One region of the Arthrobacter sp. TJ-240 genome, then DNA from elsewhere that is predicted to be linked to it. Evidence: riboswitches for the same ligand, from Rfam matches in the RefSeq annotation. Region 1 holds a riboswitch; the other holds the start of a gene.
What was found. Region 1 has a riboswitch for S-adenosylmethionine ahead of AC4D2C_RS10510 (ABC transporter substrate-binding protein). Riboswitches for the same ligand answer to the same signal wherever they lie in the genome.
Positions count from the first base shown of each region.

Region 2: it holds a riboswitch for S-adenosylmethionine, as region 1 does, so the genes downstream of both, AC4D2C_RS03840 (PIN domain-containing protein) here and AC4D2C_RS10510 (ABC transporter substrate-binding protein) in region 1, are expected to answer to the same signal.

Region 1 covers NZ_JBZCNG010000003.1:474,870-482,254, forward strand. The annotation lists gene AC4D2C_RS10490 (sugar ABC transporter ATP-binding protein) at 1-670, shown strand, start outside; gene AC4D2C_RS10495 (ABC transporter permease) at 667-1,698, shown strand; gene yjfF (galactofuranose ABC transporter, permease protein YjfF) at 1,698-2,711, shown strand; gene AC4D2C_RS10505 (aminodeoxychorismate lyase) at 2,742-3,620, shown strand; SAM riboswitch class IV at 3,728-3,845, shown strand; gene AC4D2C_RS10510 (ABC transporter substrate-binding protein) at 4,011-4,928, shown strand; gene AC4D2C_RS10515 (amino acid ABC transporter permease) at 4,939-5,703, shown strand; gene AC4D2C_RS10520 (amino acid ABC transporter ATP-binding protein) at 5,700-6,437, shown strand; gene AC4D2C_RS10525 (energy-coupling factor transporter transmembrane component T family protein) at 6,550-7,347, opposite strand; gene AC4D2C_RS10530 (ABC transporter ATP-binding protein) at 7,344-7,385, opposite strand, start outside.
Region 2 covers NZ_JBZCNG010000001.1:781,658-789,042, forward strand. The annotation lists gene AC4D2C_RS03830 (tripartite tricarboxylate transporter permease) at 1-1,216, shown strand, start outside; gene AC4D2C_RS03835 (universal stress protein) at 1,213-1,626, shown strand; SAM riboswitch class IV at 1,785-1,913, shown strand; gene AC4D2C_RS03840 (PIN domain-containing protein) at 2,119-2,562, shown strand; SAM riboswitch class I at 2,670-2,776, shown strand; gene AC4D2C_RS03845 (methylenetetrahydrofolate reductase) at 2,879-3,790, shown strand; gene metE (5-methyltetrahydropteroyltriglutamate--homocysteine S-methyltransferase) at 3,844-6,219, shown strand; gene AC4D2C_RS03855 (O-acetylhomoserine aminocarboxypropyltransferase/cysteine synthase family protein) at 6,367-7,385, shown strand, end outside.

The sequences.
Region 1 (7,385 bases):
CACCGTCCACGCAGGGGAGATCCTCGGCCTCGCCGGGCTGCTCGGGTCGGGCCGCACCGAGACGGCGAGGCTGCTCTTCGGCGCCGATCGCGCGGACCAGGGACAGCTGACCATCAGCGGCACGTCCCGGACGCTGCGCACGCCGCGATCCGCCATCGACCGCGGCATCGCCTTCTCCTCGGAGAACCGGAAGGAGGAGGGACTCATCGGGGACCTGTCGGTCCGCGACAACCTGATCCTCGCGATGCAGGCCGGCAAGGGCTGGTGGCGACGCGTACCGCGCGCCACTCAGGACGAGCTGGCCGAGCGGTTCATCAGGGCCCTCGACATCCGCCCGTCCAACAAGGAATCGCTCATCCGGGACCTCAGCGGCGGCAACCAGCAGAAGGTGCTGCTCGCCCGCTGGCTCATCACCGACCCGAAGCTGCTCATCCTCGACGAGCCGACCCGGGGCATCGACATCGGCGCCAAGACGCAGATCCAGAAGCTCATCAGCAACCTCGCAGCCGACGGCATGTCCGTCATCTTCATCTCGGCCGAACTCGAGGAAGTGCTGCGCCTCAGCGACCACATCGCCATCCTCAAGGACCGGCAGATGGTGGCGGACATCCCCAACGACGGAGTCACCATGGAAGACGTCATGACGGTCATCGCGGGAACGAATCCATGAGCGCGCTGCTGAAGCACCGCCTCACCTGGCCCGTCCTCGCGCTGGTCCTGCTGCTCCTGCTCAACCAGCTCTTCCGCGCGGACTTCCTCTCGGTCCGCGTCCAGGACGGCCACCTGTACGGGAGCCTGATCGACATCCTGCGCAACGGGGCCCCGACCATCCTGATCGCGCTCGGCATGACACTCGTGATCGCCTCCCGCGGCATCGACCTCTCCGTGGGAGCGATCGCAGCCATCGCCGGTGCCGTCTCCTGCATGTACATCTACAGCTCCCCCGATCCCACCTCCCTGCAGACCGCTGCCACCGGGGTGGCGATCGCCGTCGTCGCCGGGCTCCTCCTCGGGGCGTGGAACGGATTCCTGGTCTCGGTCATCGGGATCCAGCCCATCATCGCGACGCTCGTCCTCATGACCGCCGGCCGGGGGCTCGCCCAGCTGGTCACCGACGGGCAGATCATCTCCGTCTCCAACGACTCCTACCGGGCGATCGGCGCCGGCTTCTTCCTGGGCCTGCCCATCTCGATCCTCATCGCGGCGGCCGCCTTCGGCGCCGCCGGCCTGCTCACGCGCCGCACGGCCCTCGGCACGCTCATCGAGGCCGTGGGGATCAACCCCGTGGCCAGCCGGCTCGCCGGGCTCGATGCCCGCACCATCACCTGGACCGTCTACATCTTCAGCGGACTGTGCGCGGCGGTCGCGGGCCTCATGATCAGCTCGAACGTCACCGCCGCGGACTCCAACAACGCCGGCCTCTACATCGAGATGGACGCGATCCTCGCCGTCGTCATCGGCGGCACGTCGCTGGCCGGTGGCCGCTACAGCCTGGTGGGGACGCTCGTCGGGGCGCTCATCATCCAGACCCTGACCACCACCGTCTACACGCTGGGCATCCCGCCCGAGGCGACCCTGGTGTTCAAGGCGCTCGTGGTGATCGCCGTCTGCCTCCTGCAGTCCCCCCGGGCCCGCACCCTCTTCGGGCGACGCAGGCCCCTTGTCCCCGCGCAGCCCCGGGTGGAGGTGGCCGCCTGATGTCCGTCCTCACCCGCACCTCCGCACCGCTCGACCGCTCCCGGATCAGCCGCCTCCAGGGCAAGGCACGGTACGCCCCCACGCTGGCGACCGTGGGCCTGTTCGTCGCGATGTTCGCCGTCGGCGCCGCCATGTACCCCGGGTTCCTGTCCGGGCAGGTCTTCCTGAACCTCCTGATCGACAACACCTTCCTGATCGTGCTCGCCGTCGGCATGACGTTCGTGATCCTCACCGGGGGCATCGACCTGTCGGTCGGGTCCGTCGTCGCACTGTCCATGATGATCGCCGCGGCACTCCTGCAGGCCGGCTGGAACCCGGTCGCGGTGATCCTCCTCGTGCTCCTGACGGGGGCGAGCTTCGGCCTCGCTATGGGCCTGGTCATCCAGGTCTTCGAGATCCAGCCGTTCATCGTGACCCTCGCCGGGCTGTTCCTGGCCCGCGGCCTCTGCTACGTCATCAGCGTCGACTCCATCACCGTGACCGACCCGTTCTTCACGTCGATGGCCCAGGCGAGGATCCCACTGGCGGGGAAGCTGTTCGTCTCTCCCGGCGTCGTGATCGCCCTGCTCGTCGTCGCCGTCGCGTTCTACGTGCTGCACCAGACGCGCTTCGGCCGCACCGTGTACGCGATCGGCGGCGGGGAGTCCTCCGCGGTGCTCATGGGCCTCGCCGTCCCGCGCACCAAGGTGCTCGTGTACGGGATCAGCGGCGTGTGCTCCGCGATCGCCGGGATCCTGTTCTCCTTCTACAGCCTCTCCGGGTACAGCCTGGCGGCCACGGGGCTGGAGCTCGACGCGATCGCCGCGGTGGTGGTCGGCGGCACGCTGCTGACCGGCGGGTACGGGTACGTGCTCGGCTCCCTCGCGGGAGTGCTCGTCCTCGGCATCGTCCAGACGTTCATCTCCTACGAGGGCACGCTGAGCTCCTGGTGGACGCGCATCGTGATCGGCGCCCTGCTCCTCGCCTTCATCCTGCTGCAGAAGCTGTTCACCCGGAAGGTCGGACTCACCTGACGTCGCGGACCCCCCGCTAGGCTGGGGCCCATGACGGTTCTCGTGTTCCTCGACCCCGACCACGACGACGGCAGGATCGCGGACGCCTCGCAGCCGCAGCTGATGATCACCGATCTCGGCGCCACCCGCGGCGACGGCGTCTTCGAATCCATGCTCGCCGTCGAGGGGACGCCCCGCAAGGAGCAGGCGCACCTGGCGCGGCTCGCGTCGTCGGCCGCGGCCCTCGACCTGGTGGTGCCGGAAGCGGACGCCTGGAGCCGTGCCATCCGGACCGCCCTCGGCGAGTTCGCGAGCGCCGAGCCGGACCTGGGCAGCGCCGTCGTGAAGCTCGTGGCCACCCGCGGCGTGGAGAGCGCGGGACGGCCGACGGCGTGGGTGCAGGTGGCGCCCGTCCCGGCGGCCACGCTGGCGCAGCGCGAGGCGGGCGTGAGGGTCCTGTTCCTCGAGCGCGGGTACGACAGCACCGTGGCGCAGCGCGCACCGTGGCTGCTCATGGGCGCCAAGACGCTCTCCTACGCCGTCAACATGGCCGCGATCCGCCACGCGAAGGCGTCCGGCGCGGACGACGTCATCTTCACCTCCTCCGACGGCAAGGTCCTCGAGGGGCCCACGTCCACCGTGCTGCTCGCCTACGTGCGCGACGGGCGGAAGACGCTCGTCACGCCGCAGCTCGAGAGCGGCATCCTGGCCGGCACCTCGCAGGCCGCGCTGTTCGCCGCGGCGAAGGAGCAGGGGTGGGACCTCGGGTACGGGCCGCTCGAACCGCACCACCTCCTCGACGCCGATGCCGTGTGGCTCATCTCGAGCATCCGGCTCCTCGTGCCTGTCCTCTCGCTCGACGGGCAGGAGATCCGCACCTCCTCCGCCCTCACCGGGGAACTGACCGCACTCGTGGACCGGTTCGTGTGAAGTCGGCCACACTCTGCCCGTGAACTGCCGGGATTCCGCGTCAAGGGGCGCAATATCCCCGATCCTGTTTTGACCGGACGCTCCGTGCTGCCCTAGCGTTTTGCTCAAATCAAGAGTTCCAGCCATCGGCCCTGGCCGGCTGGACAGCAACCCTCTCCCGTAGTGGGGTGCTCCAGGTGAAGATTCGGCCGCCGGGTCCAGTCCCCCGGTCGGCAAGTACGGCGTCGTGCGGTCCTTCCCCGGTGTTCGGCCCGGTCCGACCGCCACAGCGCGCACAGCCCAGAACAGCGAGCGTGTAACCCAGCAGCCAGCAGTCCTCCCGCCGGTCTCCGGCGTCCCAGCACCCCACCCAGCGCGCCCGTTCCCGGGCCCGCCACCACGAAGGACACCATGAACCTCTCCCGTAAGGTCCTCACGGCACTGACCGTGCCCCTGCTCGCCCTGACGGTCTCCTGCGGCAGCTCCAGCAGCAGCGAACCCACCGAGACCACCGATGCCCTGGCCGGCAGCGACCAGCAGTCGCTGGACAAGTACACCACCGAGACCACCACCCCGGTCGAGGAGATCGATCCGGCGGACCTCGGCCTGATCACCGACGGCACGCTGCGCGTCGGCACGCTCTCGGACGCCCCGCCGAACATCTTCCTGGAGGACGGTGTCTTCACCGGCTACGACAACGAGCTGCTGCGCGCCATCGGCGACAAGCTGGGCCTCGAGGTGGAGTTCGCGTCCACGGACTTCTCCGCGCTCCTCGCGCAGGTGCAGAACAAGCAGTACGACGTCGGCTCCTCCTCGATCTCCACGACCGAGGCCCGCCGGGAGAACGTCGGCTTCACCAACGGCTACGACTTCGGCTACATGGCCGTCGTCGCGAAGACCGACTCCTCCGTCACCGGCTTCGACTCCCTGTCCGAGAGCACGCGCGTCGGCGTGGTCCAGGGCACCGTCCAGGACGACTACGTCACCAACACCCTGGGCCTCGAGCCCGTGCGCTTCCCGGACTACAACACCGTCTACGCCAACGTGAAGAACGGGCAGGTGGACGCCTGGGTGGCACCGTCGCAGCAGGCCACCGGCCAGGTGAAGGAGGGCGACGACACCACGATCGCCGAGACGATCATCAACACCGAGAACTTCACCGCGTACGCCGTGAACAGCGAGAACCAGCCGCTCATCGACGCCCTGAACGCGGGTCTCGACGCCGTCGTCGCCGACGGCACCTGGTCCGAGCTCACCAAGGAGTGGTACCCGGACCGCGAGATGCCCACCGACTGGAAGCCCGGCAGCAAAGCCGTGGAAGTAAAGTAGCGGTCCCTGCATGGACGCCCTGGAACAACTCGGAAAAACCTTCTTCGACTGGGAGGCGATGGCCGCCGTCCTGCCGGACCTCCTGACCGTCGGCCTGCCGAACACGCTCATGCTCGCGCTGGCCTCGGGGATCATCGGGACGATCGTCGGCATGATCCTCGCGATCATGGGGATCTCCCGCAACCGGGTGCTCCGCTGGATCGCGCGCATCTACACGGACATCTTCCGCGGGCTCCCCGCCGTCGTGATCATCCTGCTCATCGGTCTGGGACTGGGTCCGATCCTCCGGGAGATCACGGGCAGTACCAGTCCGTACCCCCTGGGCATCCTCGCCCTCTCGCTGATCGCCTCTGCCTACATCGGCGAGATCTTCCGCTCCGGCATCCAGAGCGTGGAGAAGGGACAGCTGGAGGCTTCGCGCGCCCTGGGCTTCAGCTACAGCGCGTCCATGCAGCTCGTGGTGGTCCCCCAGGGCGTGCGGCGCGTGCTGCCGGCCCTGGTGAACCAGTTCATCTCGCTGATCAAGGAGTCCTCACTGGTCTACTTCATCGGCCTCGTGGCCAGTGAGCGTGAGCTCTTCCGGGTCGGCAACGACGCGGCGAGCAACACCGGCAACCTGTCACCGCTCATCGCGGCCGGGCTGTTGTACCTGTGCCTGACCATCCCGCTGACGCACCTCGTGAACTTCATCGACAACCGGCTCCGCGTGGGCAGGAAGCAGAAGCCCGAGCCGGACGAACTGGCCGCGAAGATCGGCGAAGGAGCGAAGGCGTGAAGATCCAGGAATCCGGGACCCTGACCGGCAAGGACCTGCACCTGTCCTTCGGCTCCAACCACGTGCTGCGCGGCATCGACCTGCACGTGGACCAGGGCACGACGGCGTCCGTCATCGGCCCGTCCGGCTCCGGGAAGTCCACCCTGCTGCGGGTCCTGAACCGGCTGATCGAACCCGACCAGGGCGACATCCTGCTGGACGGCCGGTCCGTGCTCAAGGACAACCCGGACGAGCTGCGCCGGCGCATCGGCATGGTGTTCCAGCAGTTCAACCTCTTCCCGCACAAGACGGTGCTGGACAATGTCTCGCTGGCCCTCCGCAAGCTCCGGAGGATGTCCGCGGACGAGGCCCGGGAGAAGGCCCTCGCGCAGCTGGACCTCGTGGGCCTGAAGCACAAGGCCGATGTCCGGCCCGGCAACCTCTCCGGCGGCCAGCAGCAGCGCGTCGCCATCGCCCGGGCACTGGCCATGGACCCCGAGGTGATGTTCTTCGACGAGGCCACCTCGGCCCTGGACCCGGAACTCGTGAAGGGCGTCCTCGCGCTCATGGCGGACCTCGCGGCCGGGGGCATGACCATGGTGGTCGTCACCCACGAGATGGGTTTCTCGCGCAATGTCTCGGACACCGTGACGTTCATGGACGGCGGTGTGGTGGTCGAGACCGGACCGCCGGCCGCGATCTTCGACGACCCGCAGACGCCGCGCCTGAGGTCGTTCCTCTCGGACGTGCTCTAGCACTGCGTCGGTTCCACCACGGGGGCCCGCTTCGGCGGGCCCCCGTTCGCGTCTGCCGCGGGTCCCGCCCGGGACGCCGGGCGCTCGGAGAGCCACGGCCCGGGCCGTCCGGTCAGGACAGCAGGAAGCTCCACGTCCCCGCAAGCACGGCCGCCGTCACCGCGCCCGCGGCGATGAGCAGCCCGACGACGGCGACGACGGCGTCGAGGCCCGAGAAGGTGCTCGTCCGGGCCCAGGTGCGGGTTCCGCCGCCGAAGCCGCGCGCCTCCATCGCCGTCGCGAGCCGGGTGGCCCGTCGGATGGCCTGCACGATCAGCCCGAAGGACTGCCCCAGCAGGTTCCGGGTGCGGGCGAGGACGGAGCCGTCCGAGCCGATGCCGCGGGCGTGCCGCGCGAGGCCGAGGGTTTCCCACTGCTCCACGAGGAGGCCCACGAGCCGCAGCGCCGCCAGCCCGCCGAGGACGAAGCGGTGCGGCAGGTGCAGCTTCTGCGCGAGGGCGTCGGCGAGGTCGGTGGGGTCGGTGGTGAGGAGGATGAAGATGCCCGGCAGCGCCAGCCCCAGCCCCCTCAGCCCGACGGCGATGCCCGCGGCCACGGATCCCTCGGTGAACAGGAACGGCCCGACGTCGAGCAGGACCGCCCCGGTCTTCTCGGCGAGCAGGGCGGTTCCGTAGGCGCCGACCCCGGCGGCGACGAGGAGCGGCCAGATGCGCCGGGCGAGGCCTCCGACGCTGATGCCCAGCAGCGGCATGAGGGCGAGCTCGCAGGCGAGGACCACCGCGGCGCTCACCCAGTCGATGCTGGACAGGAGCGCCAGTGTGATCACCGCGGCGGCGAAGAGCTTGGACACCGGGTTGGCCCGCAGGAGCGTCCTGCCCGTGAGGACCGGGGTCAGGTAGTCGCCGCTCATCGGGCCACCAGCCGTCCTGCCCCGCCGGAGATGTGGAG
Region 2 (7,385 bases), on a different contig from region 1:
GGGCAAGGCAGGCACCGCCCTCGGCGTCGCTGCCATCGGCTCCTTCATCGGTGGCACCGTCGCCATCATCGGCCTCACCTTCCTGGCACCGCTCGTCGCCGGCTTCGCCCTGGATTTCGGGCCCCCCGAGTACACCGCCCTGGCGCTGCTCGGCATCCTGCTCGTAGCAACCGTCAGTAACGGCGGCCGCCTCAAATCCCTGATCGCAGCAGCCATCGGACTCCTGCTCGCCACCGTCGGACGGGACGGTTTCACCGGTGAGTCCCGATTCACGCTCGGCAGTCTCTCCCTCGCCGACGGGCTCGACTTCGTGCCCATCGCCATGGGTATCTTCGGCCTCGGCGAGATCCTCTACAACCTCGAGGAACGCCACAACAAGGTCCAGGCGCCGGCCAAGGTCGCCAACGTCTGGCCCTCGCGCAAGGACCTCAAGCAGTCCTCCGGCGCCATCGGCCGCGGATCCGTCCTCGGCTTCTTCCTCGGTATCCTCCCCGGAGGCGGCGCGACCCTCTCCTCACTGGCCGCCTACGCCATGGAGAAGAAGCGCGCGAAAGACCCCTCCCGCTTCGGCAGGGGAGCGATCGAAGGCGTCGCCGGCCCCGAGACCGCGAACAACGCGGCAGCGACCTCGTCGTTCATCCCGCTGCTGACGCTCGGCATCCCGGCGAACGCGACCATGGCCATCATCTTCGGCGCCCTCCTCATTCAGGGCGTCACACCCGGACCGCAGCTCGTACAGAACGATCCGGAACTGTTCTGGGGCGTCGTGAACTCCATGTACATCGGCAATATCCTGCTGCTGATCATGAGCATCCCCCTGGTCGGCATCTTCGTGCGGATCCTCCGTGTACGTCCTGCGATTCTCGCCCCGGTGACGGTGCTCATCACCCTGATCGGTGTCTACACCATCAACAACAGCATCTTCGACATCTGGCTGGTCATCTTCTTCGGCATCGTCGGATACCTGATGAAGAAGTTCGGCTTCGAACCCGGTCCCCTCGTGCTCGCCTTCGTCCTCGGAGCCCTCCTCGAGGAGAGCCTGCGCAGGTCCCTGCTGCTCTTCGGCGGTGACGCCACACAATTCGCCGGGCGCCCCATCACAGCCGTGCTTCTCTTCGTGTTCATCGTCGTCATCCTTCTTCCCGTCATCCAGAAGGCGCTGAAGAACCGCTCGGCGAGGCAGGCGTCCACCACCAACAAGAAGGAAACGGTATGAGCATCCTCATCGGATATGTCCCGACCCCCGAAGGGGAAGCGGCCCTTGACGCCGGCCTCAAGGAGGCACAACTGCGCAACACCAATGTGGTCATCCTGAACTCACCGCGGAAAGGTGCGCCAGTCGACGCGTCCCTCGTCCCGGAGGAGCAGGTGGCCGACCTCGTGAAGCGGGCGCGGGACCTTGGAGTCGACGCCGTCGTGCGGCAGCCGGGACACGCTGATGACCTCACCGAGGAGTTCATCGGCCTCGCTCAGGAAGTGGACGCGTCCCTCATCGTCATCGGGCTGCGGAAGAGAAGCCAGGTCGGCAAGTTCATCCTCGGCAGCCATGCACAGCGCATCCTGCTGCAGGTCGACCGGCCCGTCCTGGCCGTCAAAGCCGGCGACGAGTTCAGCACCACGAGCTGAAGATCTGTGGCCTCACTGCCACACCAGTGTTCCGGGGCCACCCTGTAAACCGAAGCGCGGCAGGGTGGTCCCGGTTCGCACCAGTCGGGCTGGCGTCCGATACCGCCCTGGCTCTGGGCTGAGGATTTTCAGGCGTGTTATGTCTATACTTCCAACAGCTTCAAGAACTGCGGCCGTCAAGCTCCGACTAGGCCGCATACCAACCCCGCGCTCATAGGGTGGTTCGGATGACGAAGCGGCCCGCATTCGCCCCTTCGGTGGGTATCTGGTGCGGGCAAGAGCTCGCGAAAGGACGCGGCCCTGCGCCGTCCGCCCATGACACCACCCCCAGCCAAAGCGTTCCCCGCACAGATCCCGATGATCGCGTTGAGCATCCAGGACTACGAAGTGCTCACGGCTCCGCGCGAGGCGTTCGTCGCCTTCCTCCTGACGCCGCGATCAGAAGGGGAGTCCGCCAGGAGAGCGGGCCGACGGCCGACGGGTAACTGAGGCATGGCATCGCCGAGCGGCCTCCTTCTGGACACCGACGTCATCGCGGAGTTGCGTGGTCCGAGCCCCCATCCCGCCGTCACCGGGTTCCTCCATCGGCGCCGTCACTTCCGCATCTTCGTCTCCGCGCTGACCATCGGCGAGCTGCACTCGCTGGGCCGCCGGAACGAGCACTTCCCGGACCTCGAAGCCTGGCTGCACGAATTCACGGAACGGTTCGGCACCAACATCCTGTCCGTCGACGTCGACGTCGCCGTGGCGTGGGGGCCGCTCGCCGGTCTTGCCGACGTGGCCCTCGCCGATTCCCTGATCGCGGCGACAGCCCTCCACAAGGGCCTCGCTGTCGTATCGGGGAACATCGAACCGTACCGGAGGCTGGCGGTTCCGGCCATCAATCCCTGGACAGCGGCAGAGCGGTCCCCGGAACCCCACGGCGTCGTTCCATGACGTCGCGACGGACCTTTGTGACAGAGGCTGTGTCGCATGACGTCACGCAGCGCCATGTTGCGCCAGGTTTGCCGCCCGGCGCGGCGCGCTGCTTAGAGTGATCCCACCAACCATCAAGAGCGGCCGAGAGATCTGGCTTGTTGACGCCGCAGCAACCATTTGGCTGTCCCCTCGGGGACAGCGGAAACGGTGCTAATGCCAGAACCGATGGAGACACATCAGTGAACCCACGTGAGGACTCGGCGTGCCCGCGCCCGGTACCACTGGTTCGCGGCATCCTGCTGGTGCGCTCCCTCGGCCCTACCGAGGAGCTCGAATGGTATTTTCAGGACACGGAGCGGTACCGCCGTCGCTCTCCTACGAGCTGTACCCGCCGGCCACCCCGGAGGCCGGCGACACCGTCCTGCGGACGATCGACGAACTCGGAGCCACCCGTCCCGACTACGTCTCGGTGACCTACAGCGGCACACCGGCACGACGACGGGCATCGGTCGAGCTCATCGACCACCTGATCACCAGCACCCGGCTCCGCCCGGTAGCCCATCTCTGCTGCGTGGGGGAGACACGGGAGAGCCTGGACCTGCTGGTGCGGCAGTTCGTCGGGCTGGGAGTCAGGGGCATACTGGCCCTGCGCGGGGACCTGCCGACGGAGCCGGGGGTGTTCTGCGGCGAGCTGCCCTTCGCCCGGGACCTGGTGGCACTGATCCGGGAGGTCGAGACCAGGCACGGTGCTTCACTCGCCGGTGGCCGTCTCGCGGTGGGGGTGGCGGCCTATCCGACCACGCACCCCGAGTCGCCGTCATTCCTGCACGATGTCGAGGTATTGATCTCGAAGCAACGCTCCGGCGCCGACTTCGCCATCACGCAGGTGTACTTCGACCCCGCCGACTACGTGCGCCTGGTCCTCGCAGCCCGCACGGCCGGCGTCACCATCCCGATCATTCCCGGCGTGATGCCCACCGTCAGTGTCCGGCGGCTCGAGCGGCTGGCCATCATGACCGGCGTACGTCCCGACGCCGAGCTGCTGCACCGCCTGGAAACGGCCTCGAGTGATGCCGAATGCCGGCGGATCGGCGTGCGGGCAGCGGCGGCGCTGGCCCGGGCGGCCTTCGAGGCAGGAGCGCCTGGCCTCCATCTCTACACCTTCAACGACTTCCGAGCGTCCCTCGACGTCGTCGAACAGCTCGACCTCCCGGCGGCTCGCCTCGCCGGCGCCGTTCCGGGCTGAACGGCCCGGACCCACCAGATCCAGAACCGACACCACCTTCGAAGGAGCACCACATGAGTACCGCCGACACCTTCCCCGCCGCCACGATCCTGGGCTACCCGCGCATCGGGCCGGACCGGGAGCTGAAGAAGGCACTGGAGGCCTACTGGGCCGGCCGCCTGGACGAGGCAGGGCTGCACCGTGCGGCCGAGCAGTTGCAGGACCGCTCGGTTGCACGGCTCGCCGAGCTGGGCCTGAAGGAGGCCGATTCCTCCATCCCTGCGGATTTCGCCCTCTACGATCAGGTCCTCGACGCCACGGCGGCCCTGGGCGCGCTGCCGTCCCGGTTCGCGGACCTGGCCGGTGAGGACGGGTCCGTGGACACAGCCGCCTACTTCACGCTGGCCCGGGGCGACGGCGACCGCGCGCCGCTGGAGCTGACCAAGTGGTTCGACACGAACTACCACTACCTCGTGCCCGAGATCGGCCCGGGAACCCCGTTCACCGCGGTGGCGCACCGCCTGACGTCCATCATCCGACGGCAGAAGAACCGCGGCGCCGTATTGCGCCCGGTGCTGGTGGGCCCTGTGACCTACCTGCTGCTCGCCAAGGCCGAGGAGGGGGCACCCGCCGGGTTCGACCCCCTGTCCCGGATCGACGACGCCGTGGCGGCCTACGGGGGAATCCTCGCGGCCCTGGCGGAGGCGGGAGCCGCGTGGGTACAGCTGGACGAGCCGGGCCTCGTGGGCGACCGCGGCGGCGAGCTGGCGGCACCCGGCGGGCTGGTGGAGCGGGTGTACCGGCAGCTGGCGGGTACCACGGACCGCCCGGCTCTCCTGGTGACCACGGGTTACGGTACCGCCGGTGATCCGGCGGAGCCGGGCCAGGCGCTGGCCGTGCTCGCCGCGGCGGGCGTCGACGCGGTGCACGCGGACCTGGTCCGGGGAGCGCGGCCCTCGGTCGGGGCGCTGCAGGCGCTGGTCGACACGCGCCTCGTGGCCGGCGTCGTGGACGGACGGAACGTCTGGGGGAACGACCTGCGCTCCTCCCTGGCCACCCTGGAGGAACTGCAGTCGGAGACCGCGCACGCGGTCAGCACGGCGACGTCCACCTCGCTGCTGCACGTGCCGCACGACGTGGTGGCCGAGACCGCCCTGCCGGAACACCTGCCGGCGTGGCTCGCCTTCGCCGACCAGAAGATCGTCGAGGTGGTGGTCCTGGCACGCGGACTCGCCGAGGGCCGGGCGGCGGTGGCCGACGACCTCCAGGCGTCGGAGGCGGTGCTGCGCGAACGCGCGCTGTTCGACGGCGTCGTCGTGGACCGCGTGCGCACGCGCACTGCCGCACTGACCGAGGAGGCGTTCACCCGCGGCTCCGCCGCACACCGGGCCGACCTGCAGCAGGAGAGGCTGGGGCTGCCCCTGCTGCCGACCACCACCATCGGTTCCTTCCCGCAGACCGACGAGGTGCGCGCCGCCCGCGCCGCGGCCCGCAACGGCAACATCTCCCCGGCGGAGTACGAGCAGTTCCTGCGGCAGGAGATCACCCGCGTGGTGCGGTTGCAGGAGGACCTCGGACTGGACGTGCTGGTGCACGGCGAGCCGGAGCGCAACGACATGGTCCAGTACTTCGCGGAGAACTTCGACGGCTTCGCGGCCACGGAGCAGGGTTGGGTGCAGTCCTACGGCTCGCGCTGCACCCGGCCGTCCATCCTGTGGGGCGACGTCACGCGCCCGGAGGCGTTCACAGTCCCGTGGATCACCTTCGCCCAGTCGCTGACACAACACCCGCTCAAGGGCATGCTCACCGGCCCGGTCACCATCCTTGCCTGGTCCTTCGTCCGCGACGACCAGCCGCTGGGCGAGACAGCCAACCAGGTGGCGCTGGCCCTGCGGGACGAGATCGCCGACCTGGAGGCGGCAGGCATCTCGATCGTGCAGGTGGACGAGCCGGCCCTGCGTGAACTGCTGCCGCTGCGTTCGGCGGACCAGCAGGCGTACCTGGACTGGTCCGTCCGGGCGTTCCGGCTGGCGACGTCCGGTGCCGCCGACCACACGCAGATCCACACGCACCTGTGCTATTCCGAGTTCGGCGAGGTCATCTCCGCGATCGACGGGCTCGACGCCGACGTCACGAGCATCGAGGCGGCACGCTCCCGCCTCGAGGTGGTCGCGGATCTGGCCGGATTCGGCTACTCCCGCGGCATTGGCCCGGGGGTCTACGACATCCACTCGCCACGCGTGCCCTCGGAACAGGAGATCTCCGGACTCATCGAGACGGCGCTGGCCGCCCTGCCTGCGCAGCAGTTGTGGATCAACCCGGACTGCGGCCTGAAGACCCGCGGCTACGACGAGACCGTCCTCTCACTGCGGAACCTGGTCACCGCAGCGAAGGCGGCGCGTGGGCGCACCGCCGCCCAGCGGGCGGAGCAGGCCCTGACCGGCTCATGACCGCCGCGCGGCACCCGGCTCTCCCGGGTGCCGCGCCCCTTCCGGGCAGGCCCACCGACGTGGGCCTGCCCGACCTTCCGGACCCCCGGACCACCCGGACCACCCGGACCACTCCGACCACGGAACCACTGCTGACGAAGGAGCCCCTTGAGCACCGGCGACGCTGGCTGTACGGCCACCACCCAGATCCATGCAGGCTATGAACCGCAGGCGCCCTATCGGCCTGTGGCTGTGCCTGTCTACCAGACCGCGGCGTACGAATTCGCCGACTACGCGTCGGCCCGGCGCATGTTCGCGCTGAAGGAACCGGGCTTCACCTACACCCGGACCGGCAATCCGACCGTTGCTGTGCTCGAGCAGCGCATCGCTGCACTCGACGGCGGCGTGGGCGCGCTGGCCACGGCCACCGGCCAGGCGGCCGTGGCCGTGGCCCTCCTGTCGCTGGTCCGCGGCGGCCAGCACATCGTCGCCTCCTCGAAGCTGTACGGGGGCACCGTGGACCTGCTCACGGATACCTTCGAGGACTTCGGGATCGAGGTGAGCTTCGTCGACCCCGCCGACGTCGGCGCGTGGCAGTCCGCGGTGCGCCCTTCGACCCGGGCGTTCCTCACCGAGTCCATCGGCAATCCGCTGGCCACGCTGCAGGATCTGCCGGCCATCGCCGCGGTAGCCCACGGCGCCGGGGTCCCGTTGGTGGTGGACAACACCCTGGCGACGCCGGCGCTGTACCGGCCGCTGGATCACGGGGCCGACGTCGTCGTGTATTCGGCCACGAAGTTCCTCGGCGGGCACGGGACCACCCTCGCCGGCGTCGTGGTGGACGGCGGACGCTTCGACTTCTCCGCCTATCCGGACAAGTGGCCGCAGCTCACCAGGCCCAAGCGACGCTACGGCGGAGAGATCCTGTGGGAACGCCACGGCCACGGCGCGTACCTGGCCCTGGCGCGCAGCAAGTACCTGCACGACCTCGGTCCGTCGCTCGCCCCGACAAGTGCCGCCCAGATCCTGCAGGGCCTGGAAACCCTGGACATCCGGGTGGCACGGCACGGGCAGAACACCCAGGAGGTCATCGGGTTCCTGGCCGGCCATCCGGGCGTCGCCGCGGTGCACCACCCCTGCGTTCCGGGCCACCCGCAGGCCGATCTGGCACGCCGGGACTTCCCGCG